Regions from separate parts of the Pseudoalteromonas sp. MM1 genome, predicted to be linked through region 1. Evidence: predicted binding sites of a transcription regulator. Region 1 holds the regulator's gene; the other holds the start of a gene.

Region 1 (8,140 bases):
TACATTGAATAGCATCATAAATATTGCGAATTTTTACACGTGAGCTTTTTAGTTTACTGCGTAAACGGTTTTTATCATCAGCTGCGATATATTCACAAATAGATACTGCTAATTGATCATTGGCTTTAGCAGGCACGGTATACATTAACGAACCAGCAGCAACGGCTGTAATTACAATTAGCTTTGACAATTTAAACATGAAACACCCTTTATGGTACTTTTTACCTATGTTGATTGTTTAATATTGTACCAACCTGCTGTAAGTTTCGCAATAATGTTAATCTTTTTTATAGAAAGTTACGAATTTATAACTATATTGGTTCTTTTCGTCGGGCTTATTTGACTGTTCGTCGACGTTTTCCCATGTTGCTACCGCTTGGTAATCTGGAAACTGCGTATCCCCTTCAACCTCTAAATCTATAAAGGTTAAATATAAACGATCGGCACTTGGTAAAAACTGCTGATAAATATTACCACCGCCAATTATCATCACCTCTTCTTCGGCTTTAACCAGCTCTAGCGCAGCCTCTGGCGTAGTGACTGTCTCAATACCTTGAGCGCTATATTGACTGTTACGGGTAATAATTATATTACGACGACCAGGTAAAGGGCGGCCTATCGATTCAAATGTTTTACGCCCCATAACGACAGGTTTGCCTGTTGTTACCTTTTTAAAATGCTGTAGATCAGCGGGTAAATGCCATGGCATTTTATTATCAAGACCAATTACACGGTTATTTGCCATTGCGGCGATCATTGAAATTATCACACTAAATACCTAATACTTTACTCTTAAAAAAATAAAAAAGGAGCTTAAGCTCCTTTTTAAAATATGTTTTTTATTAACGCTCGTAGACCACTTCTACATCGTAGTCGTCTTCATCCCAGTCGTCCCAATCATCATCGTCATTCTTAGTTGCTTTTTGATGGTAAGTATCCCACTTGAACTCAACTTCTTCGTCTTCAATTTCAACGAACTTCTCTTTAGGCATGCTATCAAGTAGTGCCATAATATCGTGAATTAGTGGTTGAGTATTAAGCTTGTTGACTGCTGAAATACGGTAAACGTTTTCTTCTTCACCTAACTCTTGCGCAATTTGCTCACACAAGGCTTGCGCTTCATCTTCTGGTAATAAGTCTATTTTATTAAACACTAACCAGCGTGGCTTTTCTGCAAGCTTAGGGCTGTATTGGTGTAACTCGTTAATAATGGCAAATGCATTATCAACAGGGTTTGAACCATCAACAGGCATAACGTCAATCACGTGCAACAAAACACGACAACGCTCTAAATGCTTTAAAAAGCGAATACCTAGGCCTGCACCATCTGAGGCACCTTCAATTAAGCCCGGAATATCGGCTATTACAAACGATTTGTTAGCCTCTGGGCGCACAACTCCTAAATTAGGAATAAGCGTAGTAAACGGGTAATCAGCTACTTTTGGCTTTGCTGCCGATACACTGCGAATAAACGTTGATTTACCTGCATTTGGCAAGCCTAATAGGCCCACATCGGCAAGGAGCATAAGCTCTAATTTAAGGTTACGAACTTCACCTGGCGTACCTAGCGTTTTTTGACGTGGGGCACGGTTAGTACTTGATTTAAAACGTGCATTCCCCAAGCCATGGAAACCACCTTTTGCAACCACAATTTTTTGGCCATGCTGCGTTAAGTCACCTAACGCCTCTTGGGTATCAACATCGGTAATACGTGTACCCACCGGTACTTTTACTACCAAGTCTTCACCTTTTTTACCTGTACAGTTACGGCTTTGACCATTAGTACCACGCTCTGCACGGTGAAAACGCTCAAACTGGTAATCAATTAGGGTATTTAAGTTTTCATCAGCTTGTAGATAAACACTACCACCGTCTCCACCGTCACCGCCGTCCGGGCCACCGTCTGGTACATATTTTTCTCGACGGAAAGACACGACACCGCTGCCGCCGTCACCAGCTTCTGCGCGAATTTCTACTTCATCTACAAACTTCATGATTACTCACTTTAGGGATTGGCTTTAATTTAACTATTATATACCCAAGCCAACGTAAATGCAGGCTTGGGTATATATTTGATGTGTCTGAAAACAAAAAACCCCGCAAAGGCGGGGTTTTTTACTACCTTACTGATTACTCAGCTACGATAGTTACGTATTTGCGGTTTAAAGGACCTTTTTGTTCAAATTGAACTTTACCATCTGCTTTTGCGAAGATAGTGTGGTCTTTACCGATACCTACGTTTGCGCCAGCGTGGAAACGAGTACCACGTTGACGAACAATGATGCTACCCGCTAGAACTGATTCGCCACCAAAACGCTTAACACCTAGGCGTTTGCTTTCTGAATCGCGACCGTTACGAGTACTACCAGCTGCTTTTTTATGTGCCATTTCTAAGTACCTCTAATTAAGCGCTAATGCCAGTGATTTTAACTTCAGTGAACCATTGACGATGGCCCATTTGCTTACGAGAATGCTTACGGCGTCTAAATTTAACAACCTTAATCTTCTCACCGCGACCATGTGAAACAACCTCAGCTGTTACTTTACCACCGTTTACGAACGGTACACCGATCTCGATTTTCTCACCATCAGCAACTAAAAGTACTGAATCAAATTCAACTGCTGCACCAGTTTCAACGTCTAATTTTTCAAGACGAATCGTTTGACCTTCAGTCACACGATGCTGTTTACCACCACTTTGGAAAACCGCGTACATAATTAACTCCGTCTGTGCGCCCTCAAATCGACGCAACTAAAATATTCTTCGATAGGGCGCGAAGTTTACGCTAATGCATAAAAACTAGCAAGCCTATTTTGTAATTAAAATGAATAAAAAGTAGCTGCATTGAGAGCAATTCAATATTTCCCCCATTTTATATTAAATTGCCCTGTTGCCAAGCGCTTTTTAACGCAAAGATAAAATAAATTTGTACGGTGCTACGCCCACTCCCGAAGTTATTTACTGCACATTAAATACGCACAACCTGACTGTAAAACAAACAATTAAATTAGCTAATTAAGCCTCAATTAAGCTTTTTAACTCGGTTTTTTTAATGAATCACCACAAAATATCGAGCTAGTGCATTTTTTGTTGTACAATCGGCGCCGTTCACACATAAAAATTGGCTCGGAGATCAATGGATATAAAAGCTATCCAGGCGTTAATCGAAAGCGATATGAATGACGTCAATCAACTTATACACGCGCAAATGCGCTCAGATGTGGCGTTAGTTAATCAACTTGGTTTGTACATCGTTAACAGCGGCGGCAAACGCGTACGCCCTATGCTTGCTCTATTGGCAGCAAGAGCTTTGGGTTACCAAGGTAAAGATCATATTACTTTGGCAACGATTGTTGAATTTATTCATACTGCAACGCTATTACATGATGATGTTGTTGATGAATCTAACCTGCGCCGCGGTACACCAACTGCAAATGCTGAGTTTGGTAATGCTGCCAGCGTGCTGGTTGGGGATTTTATTTACACACGCTCGTTTCAGCTTATGGTGGGGCTTGGTAAAATGCAAATTATGCAAATTCTTGCTGATGCTACCAACGTTATTGCTGAGGGCGAAGTATTGCAGCTTATGAATTGCAATGACCCTAACACCACCGAAGCAAGCTATATGCAAGTTATTTACTCTAAAACGGCTAAGTTATTTGAAGCCGCTACGGGGCTTGCAGCAATCATAACCGAGCAAGATAACAGTGTGTTAGATGCGCTTAACTTATACGGTATGCATTTAGGTACTGCTTTTCAGTTAGTTGATGACGTGCTTGATTACAACGCAGACGCTGACCAATTAGGTAAAAATATTGGTGATGATTTAGCAGAAGGTAAACCAACTTTACCGTTAATATACGCTATGAAGCACGGTAGTGATGAGCAAAAAAACCTTATTCGTGATGCCATTGAGCATTGCAATGGTATGGATAACCTTGAAGCTATTTTAACGGCACTTAAACAAACCAACGCACTTGAATTTACAATGCAAAAGGCACAGCAAGAGGCTGATAAAGCCATTGCCTGTTTAGACTTTTTAGCAGAGTCGCAGTACAAACAAGCGTTAATTAGCTTAGCACGTATAGCTGTAGAGCGAGATCACTAGTTTTGCAGCCACCCTTAATTAGTATGTAAGGGTTTATAATTTTCGAGCAATAAAAAAGCCTGCATAAGCAGGCTTTTTTGTGCATAACTTGGCTATTACGCCATGAAATCAACACCTTCTTTGATGTCTTTTTTCAGGGTTTCAAGCATGTCGTTTTTAGCTTTTTCTTCAAATGCGCTTAGCTCGCCGTAAGAAAGAATTTCTTCTACGCCGTTTTTACCTAAACGTACTGGATGTGCAAAGTACTCCGCATCGCCATTTTCAACAGCAACGTATGCGTAATCAACTACGTCTTCACCTTGTAGGCCTTTAACTAAAGACATACAAAAACGTGCAGCAGCAGCACCCATAGATAGTGTAGCTGAACCACCGCCCGCTTTAGCATTTACTACTTCAGTACCTGCATTTTGGATACGTGGAGTAAGAGCAGCCACTTCTTCTTCAGTGAAGCTTACGCCTTCAACTTGAGAAAGTAGAGGAAGAATTGTTGTGCCAGAGTGGCCACCGATTACTGGTACTTTAACTGTTGCTACATCTACACCTTTAAGCTCAGCAACAAATGCTTCTGAACGAATTACGTCAAGTGTAGTAATACCAAATACGCGGCTTGCATCATAAGTGCCTGCTTTTTTAAATACTTCAGCAACAATTGGCACTGTGCCATTTACTGGGTTAGTGATAACACCCACTAATGCTTTAGGACAGCTAGCAACAATGCCTTCTGCTAATGTTTTGATAATACCAGCATTTACGTTGAATAAATCCGCACGGTCCATACCTGGTTTACGTGGCATACCCGCAGGGATAAGGACGATATCACACCCTTCAAGCGCTTTGTTTAAATCGTCAGCGCCAAAGCCTGCTACTTTAACATCTGTAGGGATGTGAGATAGGTCAACCGCAACACCTGGTACAACTGGTGCAACATCGTAAAGTGATAATTCAGAACCAGCTGGTAAGCCTGTTTTTAATAATAAAGACAACGCTTGACCGATACCGCCTGCAGCACCTAATACAGCAACTTTCATTGGAATTCTCCGTAATTTGAGGTAGGAAATATTTGTGGCTCTTAAGATAATGAAATTAGCGACTAAAAACAAATTTATCCTGCTTATTTCAGGTATATTTTCGACCATAGTTGTAAACTTTGTTGGTTTATCGCAGCAAACTGGCAAGTTAACTAAACAACTGCTGCATAATTATTCATTATTGTGTAGAATTTGCTATATAAATAACAAAAACGAATAAAGACTATGCAACCACAAGACAAACAAGAAGCACTGGTAAAAGCGTTTAAAGCACTTTTAAAAGAAGAAAACTTTGGCTCGCAAGGCGAAATAGTCGAAGCACTAAAAGAACAAGGCTTTGACAACATAAGCCAAAGTAAAGTGTCGCGCATGCTTAGTAAGTTTGGTGCTGTGCGCACTCGTAATGCTAAACAAGAAATGGTTTATTGCTTACCTGCAGAAATGGGCGTACCAACGGCTAAAAGCCCACTGCGCCAGCTTGTTATTGATATTATGCATAACGAAATGATGATTATTATTACCACCAGCCCAGGTGCTGCGCAGTTAATTGCCCGCTTATTAGACTCACTAGGCAAAGCTGATGGTGTATTGGGTACTATTGCCGGGGATGACACTATTTTTATTGCGCCAGCAAAAATATCTGAAATAGACATTACACTAGAGCGCGTACGTATTTTATTTGATACGGTTTAAAGCTGTTTTAAAAAACTAACTGACGGCGCAAAAAACGCTGAGCCCATATCGGCTTGAGTAAAATCAAGCCAGTGGTCGTAACACTCCCCTTTTCCTATACGGCTGTTAAGTACCTTTTCAAACGCACTTCCCGATGCTGAACATGTAATGCTTAACATGCCTTGCTCGTAAACATCGCCATACGGCATGCTTTGGTTAAGCAGTATTGCTTGGCCGCTCTCATCTTTTAGCTCACTTCTAGTCGCGTGGCTAGTATCCGCTTTAGGCTCAATTAAAGTGTTATCTAAACGCGTGCGCCCCATAATATGCTCTTGCTCGCTTAATGATAAATGCTGCCATACGCTCAGGTCATGCTTATAGCGCTGTACATGAATATAGCTGCCTTGGTGTTCAAAGCTGTCGGGCTTATTAACCAGTGCCGTGATTCGTTTTTGCCGGCCATGCGGGGTGTCGCCTGCGTAAATAAAGCCGTTAAAGTCTCGCCCATCTAAAAACCTAAAATTACGAATTTGTTCAACCAGCTCTACATCGGGCGAAAACAACTTTAAAATTTGCAATGCAAAAAGGTGATTAACATCTTCTCGGTCTGAGCGAATTTGGATAAATAAATCACACGGCTGTACGCGCATAACAAAATCACTGTGATTTATATTTGGAAAGCTTTGCAGCTCACATGGGATATATTCGGGGAGTATATGCGGCCAATACTGCGCGCCAATGGCCACCATGCAAGAAAGCATAGCCTCGGAAAACTGATCACTAAACTCGTCTTCAATTGCGCTTACACGTTTAAGCTTTGCGCGCAATGACTCGTCTTGACCATCAAATACATTAAAAAATAAATGCAAACCGTGTAAGTTTGCTTCAGCACAAATCCCAGATTGCGCTTGCGCCATTGTTATTCCTTAGCTTTTTATATAACACAGCGAATAACACATTGATTATGATTCGAAAAAATTCACCGTGTGAGGTTTTATTTTTATTATAACCTGCTCATTTATTTCAAATGACTGGCCATATTGTGCGGCAACTTCAATCTCTTGCTCTGCAATTACAACAGTATAAACATAAGCTGAGCCTATAAACCGACGGCTTAAAATGCGCACACTCTGAGGGTTATCGGCCTGCGTATTTTGCACAAGCTCAATATGGTGCGGACGAATATACACCTGTCCTTTTATTGCACTGTGCGTATGTTCATGCTGCGATTGCACAACACCATAAGTGGTTGCGTATTCAGTTGCCGTTAACACTTCTACGCCTAAGTATATGCCCTGACCCAGAAACTCTGCAACCTCCTTTGTCTTTGGCATGGCAAAAAGCTGCTCTGGCGTTCCTTGTTGGGCTATTTTTCCTTGGTGCATAATGGCTAAAGTGTCTGAAAACGCAAAGGCTTCTTCTTTTGAGTGGCTAACAAACACCGCAGAAACCTGCTGCGCTTTAATAATGCGCCTAATATCAGCAATTAACTCAAAACGCACTTGTGTATCTATGTTCGAAAAAGGCTCATCAAGGAGCAATAAGCTGGGTTTATAAGCCAGTGCCCGCGCAATAGCTACACGCTGTTGTTGCCCCCCCGAAAGCTGATGAGGATAGCGGTTTGCACAGCCAGTTAAATGCACTAACTCAAGCATCTCGTCTACGCGCTGTAGTTTTTGAGCTTTACTTATTTTACTTAGTCCAAATGCAATATTGTCGGCCACTGTAAGGTGCGGAAACAGGGCATAATCTTGAAACATCATCCCTATATTACGATGCTCTGGTGATACAAAAGTGTGCTTGTCGCTTACACATTTACCATCTATTAATACGCTACCCTGCTTTATTTCAATAAGACCGGCAATGGCTTTTAAGGTGGTTGTTTTACCGCAGCCACTGGCCCCAAGCAAACACACAATTTCGTCTTGTCCTACCGTTAAATCTAAGCTCTGTAGCACGCGCGTGCCACTGTAGTGATAACCCACACCTTGTAAATTTAAACGACTCATTTAACTGCGCTGCTCCATAGAACGATTAATAAAATACAAGGGGATCAGCCCAACCACGACAATAAATAAAGCGGAAATAGAAGCAAGCTCAAGTTGCTCATCGCTCACATATTGAAATACATGTGTGGCTAAGCTTTCAAAATCAAAAGGCCTTAATAGTAATGCGGCTGGCAGCTCTTTCATACATTCAATAAATACAAGTAATGCTGCCGTTAAAAGCCCTCGTCGCAATAAAGGAAGATGAACTAGACGCAGTGTTTGCCCTTGGCTTTTACCCATAGATTGGCTAGCCATATCTAGTGATGGGCTAATACGCACAAAG
Region 2 (8,140 bases), on a different replicon from region 1:
CTAAGCTATCAATTATCAGTAAGTTTTTAGCCTCATTAAAACCACGCTCTAACAAATAATGGTGACTAAAGTTATTCCTAACCACCGCTGTTTTATATTTTTTTGCATCGTTAAGTGTATTTAAACGAATATTACGTGATTTAAGCGCGTAAATGGCAGAGTCAAAACTTTCAAGTTCAGCCACCCAGCTAAATTTATCTTCTCGCTTAGGCAGCCTCACAATAGAAAAAATACAAGTGTTAGTATCTCTTAATACTGCGTTATAAGACACAGCCCAACTATTTGCAGACATATTGTATTTAATATCGGTAGTATCAAGTGCTTTTCTTACTTTATCTACAGAACGCCCAGCAAGTTGGCCGTTCGAGTCAATATACTGAAAATCAGGAAAAACTTCAGTCACAATAGTAATTTCAGCTGCATTAACCCTTATGCATGCAAAACACAGTATAAGTAAATACAACTTCATTTAATTACGCCTTTAAACTATAAATGGGTATAAACCAACTATAGCTGAGGGTAACCGAACTGCTAGTTTTTCAACTAAAAACCTAGCCCTATACGCTGATAGAACTAGATTTTTTAAGTTCCTACTTGCTACTTATTCATCGCATTAATCAAAAACGCTGAAATTTTAGCGCCTTCGCGCAACGTTGTTTCTGAACTTGATTGCCCTACTAATGAGCTGTCGGTAAATGGGGCTATTTCCATCATATCCGCGCCGGTAATAGGAAACTCATCAGCAATCGCCGATAAAATATCAAGTGCGTGCTGTGGAGTTAAACCATTATCTTCTGGCGTGCCTGTGGCCGAGGCAAATTCTGCATCGAGTGCATCTATGTCAAAGCTTACATACACTTCATCTACGCTATCAGCTTTAAGCTGCGCAATGGTTTCGGCCGCAACCGCTTTAGCACCACGCTCTATTATTTCAGCTGCCCAATGCTGTTTAACGCCAAAGGTGTTTTCCCAATGCGCCTTCGGTTTACCGCTTGAGCGAATACCAAATTGAATTAAATGATGCGGCGCTGGTAAAAATTCTAATATATGTGTACACCACGAACCAAAACATAAATCTATGCCTAAACGCTCTACTAATAAGTCGGTATGCGCATCAAAGTGAATAATTGCAGTGCGTTTACCTTGTTCGCGCTTTGCTTTTAAATAGGCTTTAGTTAGCGGGTAGCTAATTGAATGATCGCCACCAATACCAAAAATGCCTTTCTCTTTAAATGTGGCGTAAAAACTGTCACACACGTCTTCAGTAATAGAAAGCGGGCTTACGTAGTAATCGTTACTCTCATCACCGTAAAGGGCTTTTTGACAATTAGAAATTGTTGCATCGTTTAGGTATTTATCATGCAATAAATGCGGAATTACGCGCACGTCTCCTAAATCGAATGAGTGGCACTGCGGTTGCTGATCTATAAGTGCTGAGCGTAAAAATAATGGCCCCCAATTCGCGCCACGTAAAATACCACCACCACAATCTGAGCTAATGCCTAACATAACGGCTTTATGTGGGGAATTTGGTAGCTCATTTAAAGAATCGCGCCACAGTGAATCTACGTTTTCGGTTTGCCCATAAAGCTTATTACGAAGTGCGGCCTTGCGCTCTTTTGCTGTATTTACAGTAAATACACCATCGCCAGGTGAGCACAAGCAGTGCTCAACTTTATTTTTAAATGCTTGAAATTGTGTGCTCATAATAAACCTCTATAAACTATTACTGTGTAAAACAGAGTTTTTTGATTAGTTATGCAAAAAGATAAAACATACTTAAACTTAAATTTAATTTTACTAAACCATTTTTTGCGCTCTAAAAACGCAGTAGCAAGGGTCTAAATAAAGTTCAAAAAAAACATTAACCACTTGATTTTTAATAACTTTAACTCTAGTTTTAATCAGCAAATATTAGTGTGCTTTTGCTCTTGCCCGATACATATAATGTCTGCAAGGGCAAGTCAACAGCGCCTTTTTTTATACCGGTTAAGTGTTTGATTGAATATTCAAAGTAGATGAATAAATTGTTGTATCTTAATATTTTTAAAGGGGATTAGCACAAAACGGACAAACGTCCTGTACTTGGTAAACGTTTATGGCAATGATGCTAGATTGACAACAAATTTTTATAAAAGGCTTAGTTATGGAAAAGGTATTTCACTTAGGACTATGTATTGACGATCTTAAAGGTGCAAAACTTGCGATTGTACCGGGCGATCCTGATCGTGCAGCACGTATTTCACAATTCCTAGACAACCCAACCTGCCTAGCTCAAACTCGCGAATTTCATGTGTATTTAGGTCAGCTAAATGGCCACTCAGTAGTGGTATGTTCAACTGGTATTGGCGGCCCATCTACATCGATTGCTGTAGAAGAATTAGCGCAACTTGGTGTGCGTAAATTTTTACGTATTGGTACTACAGGCGCGATTCAGCCTCATATTAACGAAGGCGAAATTTTAATTAGCCAAGCATCTGTACGTTTAGATGGTGCCAGCCAGCATTTTGCGCCGCTTAGCTACCCTGCGGTATCTGATTTTTACGCAACACAAGCTATGGTACAAGCGTGTAAAAACTTAGATATTGATTTTCATATTGGTATCACAGCTTCAAGCGATACCTTCTACCCAGGCCAAGAGCGTTACGATACGCACTCGGGCTACGTACCAAAGTCATTACAAGGTAGCTGTGAAGAGTGGCAAAACCTAGGCGTGATGAATTACGAAATGGAGTCGGCGACATTATTTACAATGTGTGCAGCTCTTGGCTTACAAGCTGCGTGTGTTGCAGGTGTACTTGTTAACCGTACTCGTCAAGAAATTCCAAATGTAGATCACGGTGAAATTGAAAGAAAATCAGTAGCCGTCGTAATAGAAGCTGCAAAGGTACTATTAGGCTAACCCCTTCTCAGCACTTCAATTTAACGTATAAAGCACAGCAATTGCTGTGCTTTATTGTTTTTAGCTTAAGCTGAGTTCTGATTACCTTAACTCTGCGCTAATCACTTTCATTTCGGGTAGGCTGTCAAAGCTTGCAAGTACAGCACGTGCCACACCACCCTGATTTTCATGGCCTTGGGTTTCTAAAAGGGTGATTGATTTAACCGTATTACCATTAAAGCTAAGCCCTGCTAAAAATAACTGACTAAGCGCACTTTGCAGTGGCGAAAGGCTTGGGCTATAGGCTGCATTTTCTGCGTAGCTGCCGTAAAAATCACCATCGTCAAAAGTACTTATTTTAACAGCGCTAAAATTTTGGCTATAAGGTACATATGCATTTAGCGCCATGGCGGCTAATTTGCTATCTAGTCCAGTGTCTGCAAACTTTTTCTGATGAGGCTTAGGATTAAACAAACTGAATTCGTTACCTAAATCGGTAGGCCCAAATGAATGTGGTAATAAATCAGCGAGCTTAAAATGGTTCTCTGGCAGTAAAATATCAAACTCTTTGGCATCGGCCAGCTCGTTCATAAACTGCCTACAATAACCACAGGGTGCATCACTAATAGCTATTTTAACTATTTTTTTAGCGCCGTTTAACCAAGCATTATTAATTGCCGACTGCTCTGCATGTACCACTAAGCTAAGTGCTTGATGATCAAACTCTACATTGGCACCAAAATAAAAATTTATATCACCTTGCTCATCAAGTGCTTTAACAATAGCTCCCACATGAAAATGGGAAACTGGCGCTACTGAAAATTCTGAGGCGAGCGGTACTAAGCCCTGTAATAATGCATCATTGGATACATTAAATTGCGCACATAGCTGTTTTATATTATTAGAATTTAATATGCCGCGTTGGGTTTTTAGCTGACCACGTAAAGCTTGAGTTTGCGCTACGCTTAAAGAGATATGTGAATTTGTAAGGGCTGTGTCTTGTTGCACAGTAAAAGTTGCTGAAGCCATAACATATTATAATTATTTAATGGCCAAGTAGTTTAAAAGGTTAAGGTTAGAATTACTAGGACTATTGACCTTTGCGGTTAATATTTGTTCAGACTGGATTTGTTTTAAACGCGTCTTGAACTTTGATACCCAGCAGGTTAGATAGCTCTCCTGTGCTATTTTAATGACTTACATTCAGCAAGAATAAGTAAAGCTAAACAATGCATCCACCCCTTATCGACCCGCATATAGGCCACAAAAGTTAATTTTTAGGTTATTAAATAAAAAAGGGAACACACCGTGTTCCCTTTTAAATACCGATTACATTAAATTAGTGATTTACTATCACGATAATAAAATCACGTATTAACCTGTATTACGCATACCTGCAGCAATACCTGTCATAGTGATCATTAATGCATTATCAATGTCACCTTCGCTACCTTTTTCGCTTGAACGTGCACGTCGTAGTAATTCAACTTGCAGTACGTTAAGCGGATCAGTGTACGGATTACGAAGCGCAATAGACTCTTTGATCCAAGGCTGATCAGCTAATAAGCTGTTTTGTGGGCTGAGTGACTGTACAAGACTAATCGCTTCTTCAAGCTCTTTACGCAGTGACACACCCAGTGGTTTGTACATATCCTCCACCAGCGCGTTATCGTAATGCTCACTTAACCAACTATCGGCTTTACTAAATACCATTTCTAGCATTTCTAGGCGCGCTCTGAAAAACGGCCATTGCAAGCTCATTTCATGTAGCGTTTCAAGTCCATACTTATCAAGCGCTGCTTTTAAGCCTGTTAATGCACCTAGCCATGCAGGTAGCATTAAACGGTTTTGACTCCATGCAAAAATCCACGGAATAGCACGCAAACTTTCTACGCCACCATTTGGATTACGCTTAGCAGGGCGTGAGCCTAATGGTAATTTTGATAGTTCAAGCTCTGGGGTTGCCATTCTAAAGTAAGGGACAAAGTTTTCATCATGACGTACTACATTGCGGTAGTGCTCACACGACTGTTCACTTATTAACTTCATTACTTCACGCCATTCTTGCTTTGGCTCTGGCGGTGGTAATAAGTTACTTTGCAGTACGGCACCCGCATAAATATTTAAACTTTGCAGTGCAACATCGGGTAAACCAAACTTAAAGCGGATCATTTCACCTTGCTCAGTTACACGTAAGCCGCCTTTTAACGACCCCGGTGGTTGTGAATGAAGCGCTTGAGCAGCAGGCGCCCCACCACGCCCAACTGTTCCACCACGACCATGGAATAAAACAAGCTCAATGCCACGTTCATCGGCAAGCTGTACTAATTTATCCATTGCTTCGTACTGCGCCCAACCTGCAGCCATCATGCCGGCATCTTTGGCAGAATCTGAGTAACCGATCATTACATTTTGAGTATTTTTAATATGCCCGCGGTACCACACGTTATCAAGCAATGTAGTAATTACATCGCTACCCGCATTTAAATCGTCAAGTGTTTCAAACAATGGTGCAACAGGTAAATCAAATTGACAGCCACTTTCTTTTAACAGTAGTTGTACCGCTAAAATATCAGAGGCAGTACGCGCCATTGAAATGATGTATAAGCCAAATGTATTTTCATCTTGCTTTGCAATAACATCAAAGGTGTCGAGTACTTCTTGTACCTCTGGGCTTGGTTGCCAATTTTTAGGAATTAGCGGACGGCGAGAATTAAGCTCGGTAAGCAAAAACGCTTGCTTGTCTTGCTCTTGCCATTGGTTGTAATCACCTAAGCCTAAGTGGCGTGTTAGCTCTGAAAACACATCGCTGTGACGATCGGAGTCTTGGCGCACATCAAGTTTTGCCAAACGCAGGCCAAAGCTATTAATACGGTGCAATAAATCAAGTAATAAGCCATCGGCGACTACTTTCATGTTGCACTTTAATAACGAGCGGTAACACACTTCTATTGGGTGTTTAATTTGATTAATATCAGTTATTAAATCTTGTGAATCACTACGCTTGTTTTTAATTTTAGCGCCTAAATGAGCCACTGTTTCAGCAACTTGAACCTTAAGCTTTTTGATTACTGCACGGTATGGTTCAAACTCTTGCCCTGCAAGTTCAATAAGCTCATCGCTTGCATCAGACATAGAAAGCTCAGCGCACAATGTTTTTAAGTCTTGAATATATAAATTAAGCGCCATCCAACGACCGTGATCAAGTACTTCAGAGGTCACTTGCGCGGTCACAAACGGGTTACCATCGCGGTCTCCCCCCATCCAAGAAGTAAACTCAATAGGGCTGTAATCGATGGGTAATTCTAAACTTAAATGCTCTTTTACTTGTTCTGAAAACTCACGTAAAAAACGCGGCACAGCGTGCCACAAGCTATTTTCAATTACCGCATAGCCCCATTTAGCTTCATCAATAGGTGTAGGACGCGAACGACGAATGTCGTCTGTGTGCCACGCTTGGCTAATAAGCTGTGCAATACGGTTTAAAATAGCAGTGCGTTCTTGCTCTAAATTATCTTTACGTTCAAGCGACGCTAAACATTCGCTAAGTTCAACTTGTTTGTTGATCATTGTGCGGCGCGTCACCTCGGTTGGGTGAGCGGTTAATACTAAGTTTATGTGGAGTTTTGAGAGTGTTTCGGCCAGATGATTACTGTCTAATTGGCCTTCTTTTGCTTTTGCAGTTAACGTTTTTAATGTTTGAGTGAGAGGGTTTAGTTGGCAAAAGCCAACATCATTAAAACGCGAAACAGTGTGGAACTGCTCTGCTACATTAGCTAAGTTTAAAAAATGATTAAATGAACGGGCAACCGGTAAAAGCTCTTCATCACTAAGCGCATGTAGTACCTCAATTAGCGCTTGTCTGTCGTCTTCGTTACCACTGCGAGATGACTTTGATAAAGCACGAATTTCCTCTACTTTATCTAAAATCGCTTGGCCTTGAGCATCCTTAATAGTTTGTCCTAGTAGTTGCCCAAGTAAATTTACATTACCTCGCAAGGCGGCATATTGTTCACTCATTTCTCAGTCTCCTTTGTTTCATGGAGTGCTATTAATATCATCATGCGCGCAGATTTAATAGATCCATTTGCAATGGTGAATCGTAATTAGCTATATGTAAATTATTAGAAAACGGTTTTTATGATCATTTTTTACGATGCTAACTGTCCACTGTGCAACACTGAAATGCAGCACCTCAAAGATGCTGATACTAAACATAAAATTACTCTTGAAGACCTTAATAGCAGTGATTTTAGCGCACGTTACCCTGGTGTTAACAAAAACAAGGCAATGGCAATTTTACATGGCCAATTGCCAAGTGGTGAGATGATTTACGGGTTAGATGTAACTTACCAAGCATGGAAAACCGTTGGAAAATACCGCTGGTTGAAAATTTTTCGCTTGCCAATAATTCGCTATTTCGCTGACGTCGCCTATTTATTTTTTGCAAAACACAGGCAAAAAATTAGTCAGTTGTTAATGCCAAGCGCTCAGTGTTCAAGCGGCCAGTGCACTTTAAAACCTAGGGATAAGCAATGAAAACAATTGTTTTATTTGGTGCCAGCAGCGCAATAGCACAAGCTTATATTGAACACTTACAAATTAATGCTCCCACAGTACAAGTCATTTGTGTCAGCTCAAAAAATGCAGAAACCAATAGTAACATTGTTTACCTAAAGAGCGATTACACAGCTCAAAGCTTAGCCAAAGTAACAATGTACTTAAAAGATCAAAATGCCGATATCCAACAAGTTGTTATGTTTAATGGCGCACTGCACAACAAAACCCACATGCCAGAAAAAAAGCTAGAAGATTTAAACGCCGATTACTTTAACGAATTATTTAACGCTAACACACTCACTCCTCTGCTGTGCTTACAGAGCATTTTGCCGCTTTTAACACATAAAACGCAGTGCACTATTACTGCACTGAGTGCCCGAGTGGGTAGTATTAACGATAATAAATTAGGCGGTTGGTATACGTATCGCGCCTCAAAGTCTGCACTTAACATGCTATTTAAAACCGCAGCGATAGAGCTTGCACGCAGAGCTAAAAATACCAAACTGGTGTTATTTCATCCGGGGACTACCGATACAGCGCTTTCAAAACCATTTCAAAAAAACGTACCTGCGGGAAAGCTATTTAGCACTGAATTTGTAGCTAAACAGCTTTTTACACTCACGTTTAATAACCCTCATTTAGAACTTAACGGTGAGCCCGCCTATTTAGATTGGCAAGGCAACACCATACCGTGGTAAG

What was found. The regulator ArgR, encoded in region 1, controls arginine synthesis, uptake and breakdown. The targets are predictions, from matches to a motif close to ANTGAATANNTATTCANT.
Region 2: QUE46_RS18115 (arginase family protein) is a predicted target of ArgR. The motif match lies at 1,748-1,765, and genes of this name have one in related genera.

What each region holds. Positions count from the first base shown of each region.
Region 1 covers NZ_AP027922.1:3,184,112-3,192,251, forward strand. Annotated here, with positions in the region: gene QUE46_RS14335 (DUF3718 domain-containing protein) at 1-199, opposite strand, end outside; gene folA (type 3 dihydrofolate reductase) at 278-769, opposite strand; gene cgtA (Obg family GTPase CgtA) at 843-1,994, opposite strand; gene rpmA (50S ribosomal protein L27) at 2,131-2,388, opposite strand; gene rplU (50S ribosomal protein L21) at 2,405-2,716, opposite strand; gene ispB (octaprenyl diphosphate synthase) at 3,138-4,109, shown strand; gene mdh (malate dehydrogenase) at 4,205-5,137, opposite strand; gene argR (transcriptional regulator ArgR) at 5,363-5,830, shown strand; gene QUE46_RS14375 (Dyp-type peroxidase) at 5,827-6,726, opposite strand; gene QUE46_RS14380 (ABC transporter ATP-binding protein) at 6,772-7,818, opposite strand; gene QUE46_RS14385 (iron ABC transporter permease) at 7,819-8,140, opposite strand, start outside.
Region 2 covers NZ_AP027923.1:316,821-324,960, reverse strand. Annotated here, with positions in the region: gene QUE46_RS18120 (ABC transporter substrate-binding protein) at 1-469, opposite strand, end outside; gene QUE46_RS18115 (arginase family protein) at 598-1,707, opposite strand; gene udp (uridine phosphorylase) at 2,147-2,902, shown strand; gene cdd (cytidine deaminase) at 2,984-3,910, opposite strand; gene ppc (phosphoenolpyruvate carboxylase) at 4,256-6,901, opposite strand; gene QUE46_RS18095 (thiol-disulfide oxidoreductase DCC family protein) at 7,022-7,420, shown strand; gene QUE46_RS18090 (SDR family NAD(P)-dependent oxidoreductase) at 7,417-8,139, shown strand.